DNA from 2 places in the Leptolyngbya sp. PL-A3 genome. Region 2 is predicted to be linked to the other one. Evidence: predicted binding sites of a transcription regulator. Region 2 holds the regulator's gene; the other holds the start of a gene.
The links. The regulator NtcA, encoded in region 2, controls nitrogen genes in cyanobacteria. The targets are predictions, from matches to a motif close to TTTGTANNNNNNNNTACAAA.
Positions count from the first base shown of each region.

Region 1: a site for NtcA is predicted at 1,608-1,627, ahead of NDI52_RS14145 (ferredoxin--nitrite reductase). Genes of this name have one in related genera too.

Region 1 covers NZ_JAMPLB010000016.1:63,880-67,931, reverse strand. The annotation lists gene NDI52_RS14150 (HEAT repeat domain-containing protein) at 245-1,462, opposite strand; gene NDI52_RS14145 (ferredoxin--nitrite reductase) at 1,732-3,273, shown strand; gene NDI52_RS14140 (ABC transporter substrate-binding protein) at 3,408-4,052, shown strand, end outside.
Region 2 covers NZ_JAMPLB010000012.1:89,994-94,045, reverse strand. The annotation lists gene fabI (enoyl-ACP reductase FabI) at 1-432, opposite strand, end outside; gene ntcA (global nitrogen regulator NtcA) at 1,042-1,713, shown strand; gene NDI52_RS11865 (DUF3084 domain-containing protein) at 1,888-3,294, shown strand; gene NDI52_RS11860 (pre-16S rRNA-processing nuclease YqgF) at 3,486-3,902, shown strand; gene NDI52_RS11855 (HlyD family type I secretion periplasmic adaptor subunit) at 3,945-4,052, opposite strand, start outside.

The sequences.
Region 1 (4,052 bases), on a different contig from region 2:
GATTTTTCGAGTTCTAAGAACGTTTCTGCATAAGAATTTACCCAGGATATTGGTGTTTTGCCCGCTTCGCGGGCAAAACACCAATATCCTGGGGGGTAATTTCATTGCTAGAAATCTCCTAAGAACTTGAAAAATCAAACTTTTCAATGACTTTTCAAGCAGTTTCAGGGAAACAGAACCAGAGGGAAGAAACCAGGCGTATCCTGATGAGTTCAGCCTAAACCGCTTTTGTATAAAGAGACTTTCATTCTGCCAAAAGCTGATTCAATTCAGTTTCTAAGGAAGAAGAAACTTGAACCTGCTGTCGCAAATACTGAATCGCTTCATTTAAGGAAGCAGTAGGCCAATTTCTTAGAGCTGCAAGAGCGTGAAGTTGAACACTACGATCGCCATCCAACAACAAATGAATGAGGTGCTGCAAAGCATTGGGTTGACGCAATTGCCCTAAGCTATGGGCGATCGCCCGTCGTACTTCTGTTGTTTTTAGAACTGCATTATGACTCTGTAATGCCTCCAGCAGAATTTGATTTGCCGTTGGATGCAGATGCGCTGCGGTTAATCGTCCCAAAATAGCGATAATCTCTTGTGCTATGGCAGGGGCAGCAGTTGTTGAGAGTTCGCGCCATAAGCAATCTAGAGCAGCAGGATGATCAATCCAACTCAAGCTGCGAATCACATCGGGGCGAAGGGAATCTGGAGTGTAGGGCGATCGCAATACCTCATCTAGAGGGACGATTGCCACTTCATGCCCCAACCGCCCCAGAGTAAGAATTGCCTGACGACACACTTCTAAATTTAGATCTCTAAGCAGGGGAGCGATCAACGCCACTAGATCTTTGGGAGCTTGGTCATCCTTCCAAATGCTCAACCCGGCTACCGCAGCACGGCGAATTGCAGCGATGGGGTCGGTGAGCGCTTGCTTCAAAATGGGAAGCACAATTGGGTCATGGCTATAACTGAGGGCTTCAACGGCAAGGACGCGGATTGCTGTATCGGCCTCATTCGCCAGAGACAGCAGTAAAGGCAACGCATTTGGATGATGCATTTGCACCAGCACCAGGATGGCATGGGATCGCCCCTGCTTATCTTTCAGCAACAACTCCAATTGAGGTAATACCGCCTCTGGATGCTGGGCCAGAGCTGTGGCGCTGGCCTGACGGATATCGTCTGCATGGGTGGATTGCAGAATTTGTATCAAGGCTTGAAGGGCAAGTGGGTGAGCAATTTCCCCTAAGGTACGAACGATAAACCACATCAGATCATCGTCATCATCCGCCTCTTGAAGCAGGTTGAGGAGGGGGGCGATCGCTAATTCTCCGTAACGCTTAATAACTTTTGCAGCATCCCAGCGATGGGCAAAGTCTTCAGATTGAAGGCTTTCTAAAGCCGTTTCAAGGCTGAGAGGTAGGGGCTCCGAGGCAGCAGCGGTGTAGGAGCCGGAATAGGAAGAGGAGAACGTCATGGATTTCTCATAGCGGACGTTAAAGCGAGTCTACTGTGCAGAGGGGCAAAGGGGCATCGGCGATCGGCTCCTGTCAGCCTCCAAAAAGGGTGCATTATGCAAATCCTGCATGCAAATTCTGCATAACCGTCATAAAAGATGAACATTTGTAACGACTGTTACGAAATTACTTCTCGGGGATCCTTAATCTACAAATCAACAGGTTGCGCCAGAATCCAGATTCAATCAGGGTTTTAGCTTCCTATGTTGATAGCTCTAAAGGTGGAACCGTGACAGGCACACTTGCACCGCAGGGAACACTGAATAAATTTGAAAAGTTCAAGGCCGAGAAGGATGGGCTTCAGGTCAAGAACGAATTGGATCGGTTTGCAGAGATCGGCTGGGAAGCGATGGATGAAACCGATCGCGATCACCGACTCAAATGGTTAGGGGTATTTTTTCGTCCGGTGACCCCTGGCAAGTTCATGTTACGGTTGCGGATGCCGGCTGGAATCTTGACCAGCATGCAATTAAGAGTTCTCGCGGAAATTGTGCAGCGCTATGGCGATGATGGCAATGCTGACATCACCACACGGCAAAATCTGCAACTGCGGGGCATTCGCTTAGAGGATATTCCCGATATTTTCAACCGCCTGCAGGATGCTGGCCTGACCAGTGTGCAGTCGGGTATGGACAACGTTCGCAACATCACTGCGTCTCCCGTTGCTGGGTTGGATGCAGGCGAGTTAATGGATGTCCGAGACCTGGTGCAACAGGTGCAAGACATGATCACCAATGGGGGCGAGGGCAATGCCGAATTTACTAATCTTCCCCGAAAGTTCAACATCGCCATCGAAGGTGGACGCGACAACTCCATCCACGCGGAAATTAACGACGTTGCCTTTGTGCCGGCCTACCGAGCCGGAGAACTGGGGTTCAACGTGCTGGTGGGAGGCTTTTTCTCGGCCAAACGCTGTGAAGCGGCGATCCCGCTCGATGCCTGGGTACCTCCTCAGGAGGTCGTAGCTCTCTGCCGCGCCATTCTGGAAGTCTTCCGGGATCACGGCCCCCGGGCAAATCGTCAGAAAGCCCGTCTGATGTGGCTGATTGATGAAATTGGGCTTCAGTCCTTCCGCTCAATGCTAGAGCAACGCCTGGGTCAGACGTTGTTGACTGCCGCTGAGGAAGACGAAATCAATTGGGAAAAGCGGGACCACATTGGGGTCTATCCCCAAAAGCAAGAGGGACTGAACTATGCGGGATTGCACATCCCTGTAGGCCGTCTCTTTGCCAGCGATATGTTTGAGCTGGCGCGCTTAGCAGAGGTCTATGGTGCCGGAGAACTGCGCCTGACTCTGGAGCAGAACGTGATCATCCCCCATGTGCCGGCTTCTCGAGTGGAAGCGCTGCTGCAAGAGCCATTGTTAGAAAAGTTTTCTGTTTCGCCTGGCGGGTTGGAGCGATCGCTCGTTTCCTGTACCGGCGCACAGTTTTGTAACTTTGCGTTGATTGAGACCAAGAATCGGGCGATCGCCCTGATCCGCGAGCTAGAAACGGAACTGGCCCTCTCTCGTCCTGTCCGCATTCACTGGACAGGCTGCCCCAACTCCTGTGGTCAACCTCAAGTAGCCGACATTGGATTGATGGGCACCAAGATTCGCAAGAATGGCCAGACTGTTGAAGCGGTTGATATCTATATGGGAGGCAAGGTAGGCAAAGATGCCGCCCTCGGCTCCTGTGTGATGAAGGGCATTCCTTGTGACGAGTTGCGACCCGTATTACGCGATTTGTTGATGGAGCATTTTGCGGCTCAGCCCGCGGGTGCCTCCTGACGAGCGACTGAGAACTTCAACAGTACCTTTGACACGACCCTATCGTTCGATGTCTCAAACGGGTTCATCCCGTCTTGGGAACAGAGTTCTGTATCTTTTTTCGTTCATTTTCACCGAATTTCAGGAGTTCACTCATGTCCAAGGTATCGCGGCGTAATTTTCTCATCACCGCTGGGGCCAGTGCCGCAGCGACGATGTTAATTCACGGCTGTAGTTCGTCTAACAGCACCTCCAGTGCTTCTCCAGAAGCTTCTTCCTCCAGCCCCGTCGCGTCCATTGATGCCCCCGAAGTTACCACCGCCACCCTGGGCTTCATCGCGCTGACCGACTCTGCCCCCCTGATCATTGCTAAAGAAAAGGGAATTTTCGACAAGTACGGCATGACTGGTGTCAACGTGGTGAAGCAAGCCTCCTGGGGCACCACCCGAGACAACATCGTGTTGGGCTCTGGTGGTGGCGGCATTGATGGGGCACATATCCTCACCCCCATGCCTTACCTGATCACCACGGGTAAAGTGACCGATGGTAAGCCCGTGCCCATGTACATTCTGGCCCGTTTGAACACCAACGGTCAGGGCATTCAGCTCTCCAAGACCTACGAGGGTTTGAAAGTTGGCATGGACAGCACGCCCCTGAAGCAGGAGTTTGCCAAGGCGAAAGCAGGCGGTAAAGAGGTAAAAGTGGCCGTAACCTTCCCCGGTGGCACCCACGACCTGTGGATGCGCTACTGGTTGGCGGCTGGCGGGATCAACCCTGATACTGATGTTTCGACAATTGTG
Region 2 (4,052 bases):
CACGACAGAGCCACCCTCTGTCATCAGAGGCTTGGCAGCCCGGCACAGTTGCACCAGGGAGTAGGCACTGACTTCCATCGCCAGATTGAAGTTGCCTCGGGAGACATTGCTAAAGTCGCCAGTCAGGTCTTCTTTGTTGGCAAAGGCCAGGCAGTGAATCAGAATGTCAAGACGACCCCACTTGTCGCGCACGGTGTCGAAGGCGGCAACCACCTGCTCCTCGTTTTGAACGTCACAAGGAACAAAGATAGAGGGGTTCAAAGGCTCAACCAGCTCTCCCACCTTCTTTTCAAAACGGCCCTTCTCGTCGGGCAAATAGGTGATGCCAAGGTTGGCTCCCGCTTTGTGGAGTTGCTGGGCAATGCCCCAGGCGATGGAGCGGTTATTGGCAATGCCAGTTACGAGGGCATTTTTTCCAGTTAAATCCAGCATGGGAATGAGGAGGTATGGAATATAAAGCGCCCTTCAGAATACAAGAAAGAGGGATCGTCGCGATAGGGGGCGGAGAGGAGACTTCGGGAACTCGCTTTTCTGGCTGTCACATCAAGCCAGTAGTAAAGGGAAAGGTTGAGTGCTTTACGCCCAACCTTTCCCTTTACTACTGGCTGCGTACTTCACCCAATTCAGAGCCCTAATTTTGCCGCTAGAAAGCAGCAGCAAAATTTGATTTTTGGGTTGGGAGAGACATGAAATAACAAAGTGCTATGGAGAGATAGCTCATTGTTATTTAATCCGTTCAAAATTTAGTTTTAATAAAAGAATACACTCTGACGAGATATTATTCACTATTAAGTGAATCTCATGGTTCAGGTCTATGGCCTCTGTCTTCTGGCAAATAATGCGATCGCAGCCAATCTACGGCAATATTTTTGGGCACCAGGGGTGTAACTTGAGGTAGTTCGCTCTGTAACGTAATTTTCGATACAAAAACTAGCTCTAAAGTTAGTTTAAGTGTTCTAAAGTCATGATTCGGTCAACTTTTGCTGACTTGAAGCAGGATTTGATTAGCCCCCTCACTACGGTTTAGGCAGGACGAGAGGAATGGTTGTGGCACAAGATAAGCCTCTGGCGGATGTCTTTCGTCAATTAAGTGGTGGTGTTTTCCCGCCGATGGTGGAGACCTTCGACCGTGGCAAAACCATCTTCTTCCCCGGAGACCCGGCAGAGCGTGTGTACTTTTTGTTGAAGGGTGCAGTCAAATTGTCTCGGGTGTATGAAGCCGGGGAAGAGATCACCGTGGCGCTGCTACGGGAAAATAGTGTGTTTGGTGTGTTGTCACTGATTACTGGGCAGCGGGCCGATCGCTTTTACCATGCTGTCGCCTTTACCCCCGCAGAACTGTTGTCAGTGCCCATCGAACAGGTAGAAAAAGCCTTGAAAGAGCACCCAGAGCTATCTATGTTGATGCTAAAGGGTCTGTCATCTCGGATTTTGCAAACAGAAATGATGATTGAAACCCTGGCCCACCGGGATATGGGATCGCGATTGGTCAGCTTCCTGCTCATTCTCTGCCGGGATTTTGGCGTGCCGACCCCGGAGGGGATCACCATCGACCTGAAGTTGTCGCACCAGGCGATCGCCGAGGCCATCGGGTCTACCCGCGTCACCGTTACCCGCCTACTTGGGGAACTCCGGACGGACAAGATGATTTCAATCCACAAGAAAAAAATTACGGTTTACAACCCGGTGGCGTTGAGCCAGCAGTTTACGTAACCCAATTTTATGGAGGAGGGCTGTGAAACAACCCTCCTCCATAAAATTTTGTTTTTCGTTGAGGAAAGATGCACTGCACCCTTCCCTGACAGAGTCTCGTTTCACATCCCGTAATTACACGCAAAACACTCAGCAGAATGCAGTAGGCTGTAGCTGTATTAGACAGAGCCGGGAATGACCACGGGGCTTGTATTAATTGCAGCAATTTTGATTTTAGGGGCGGTAATTGCCACGGTGGGCGATCGCCTTGGGATGCGTGTAGGTAAAGCGCGTCTCAGTTTGTTCAACCTGCGGCCTCGGCAGACGGCCACCCTGATTACTATCCTGACGGGTATCGTGATTTCGGCGGTGACCTTTGGTATCTTGTTTGCGATCAGTGATCAGCTACGGACAGGGGTTTTTGAGCTGGAGCAGATTCAGGATGACCTGGCGACAGCTCGGGAACAGTTGGATCAGGCCCGTACGGAGCAGGAGGAGGTTCAGTCTGAGCGAGATTTGGCATTGAGACAACAGCAACAGGCGCGGCGGCGGCTTCAGGAGACAAATCGAGAGTTACAGCAGGCGATCGCCCAGAGCCAGGCTCGAGAGCAGCGGCTCAAGGAGACGAGCCAACGTCTAAGTTCCACCGAAGCTCAGCTGCAACAGGTAGATGCCAGCTTCCAGGAGGCCCGCGGGCTGCTCCAGAGCGTCACGCAACAGGCCCGTCAGTTACGCAGCGAGATCAACCAGTTGCAGCGCGATCGCAACCAGCAAATTGCCCAACGCGAACAGGAGATCGCCGAACGCGAACAGGAGATTGCCGAACGCGACCGTCAGATTGCCGAACGGGAAGCTCAGTTGAGTACGCTGGAAACTCAGCGCACAATTTTGACTCAGGCAATCGCAGATCTAGATCGCGAGTTCCAGGGGTTACGTCAGGGGAATGTGGCATTGCTTCGTAACCAGCCGTTGAGCGCGAATCTAGTCCGAATTGTTGACCCCGATAGTGCACCTCAGGTCGTGCGGGAGTTACTCCAAAACGCGAACCGGGCCGCTCTGCTACGGCTCATTCCGGGTACAACCACTGTCGATCGTCAGGTGTTAGCCGTCACCTCAAATCAGGTGGAGTCTTTGCTAAATCAATTGAGCGATCGCCAGGAATACGTCGTGCAGGTGCTCTCAGCGGGTAATTACGTGGTGGGAGAGCCCTGTATTTTGGCAGGGGAAGCGTGTATTCAAGTCTTTATTTCAACAGCATTGAATGAGTTGCTATTCCCCAGCAATGCCGTGTTGGCCAGTTCCAATCTTAGCCCTGAGCGGCTCACCGCAGCCCAGCTTACCGAGCAATACTATATTCTGATTCGCACCGCTCAATTCCGCATGCGTCAGGCCGGGGTGTTAACCGACACCCAGTTGCAAATCGCTGATGGGCAGCCCGAAACAGTCGGTCGCTTTTTCCAGGCGTTACAAGAACTGAGTGGTGTGGTCGAGGTGCAAGCCCGCTCTAGAACTCCGATCCTAACGGGTGGCCCTAACCCGATTGTGGTGAACCTGGTAGCCCGCCAAAATGGACAGGACCTTTTTAGTACAGAATCGTTTTAAGGCATGGCTGAATGGAGTATGGTTTTTGGGTGTGTGCGATCGTCGTTTTTACGCCCTTACAGCGCTTTTCAAGCGCTTAAAATCTGGTTGTTTTTGTGAGAGCCGCGCGGAGCGCGGCTCTCACAAAAACAACCGTGGCTGATTCAAGCGCAAAGCGTTGTAAAAAATTGTTGTCGCAAACATACCCGGCTATGACCGAAGCAAATCATTTCTATATTCTCGGATTTGACCCTGGCCGGGATAAGTGTGGTGTTGCCGTCCGAAGTGCCGCTGGGCTAATTGTCGAGCATCAGGTCATTCCGGCAGGAGAGGCGATCGCCATCCTCCAAACCCTTTGCCAGCGCTACCCCATTGCTCAAATTGTCTTAGGTAACCAGACGACTGCCAAGCAATGGCAGAGAGAGGTGCAACGGGCACTACCCGACATAGCGATCGCCCTGGTCGACGAACGCTACAGTACCCTGGAGGCGCGCGATCGCTACTGGCAGATGTACCCGCCCCAGGGCTTGCAAAAGCTAATGCCGCAGAGCTTACGCCAAATTTCCCGGCCGATTGACGACATCGTAGCGATTTTGTTAATTGAGCGGTATCTGCAAGCCCAGACATAAAAAGAGGGGGCTGACCAGTGTCAGCCCCCTCTTTTTATGAATTTAGCGAGTCTTGAAGGCTTCGTCGAAGCGACGGGTAATGGGTTCCATTAGGAAAGTCAGAACGGAGCGCTGGCGGGTTACGATTTCGGCAGTCGCAGCCATACCGGG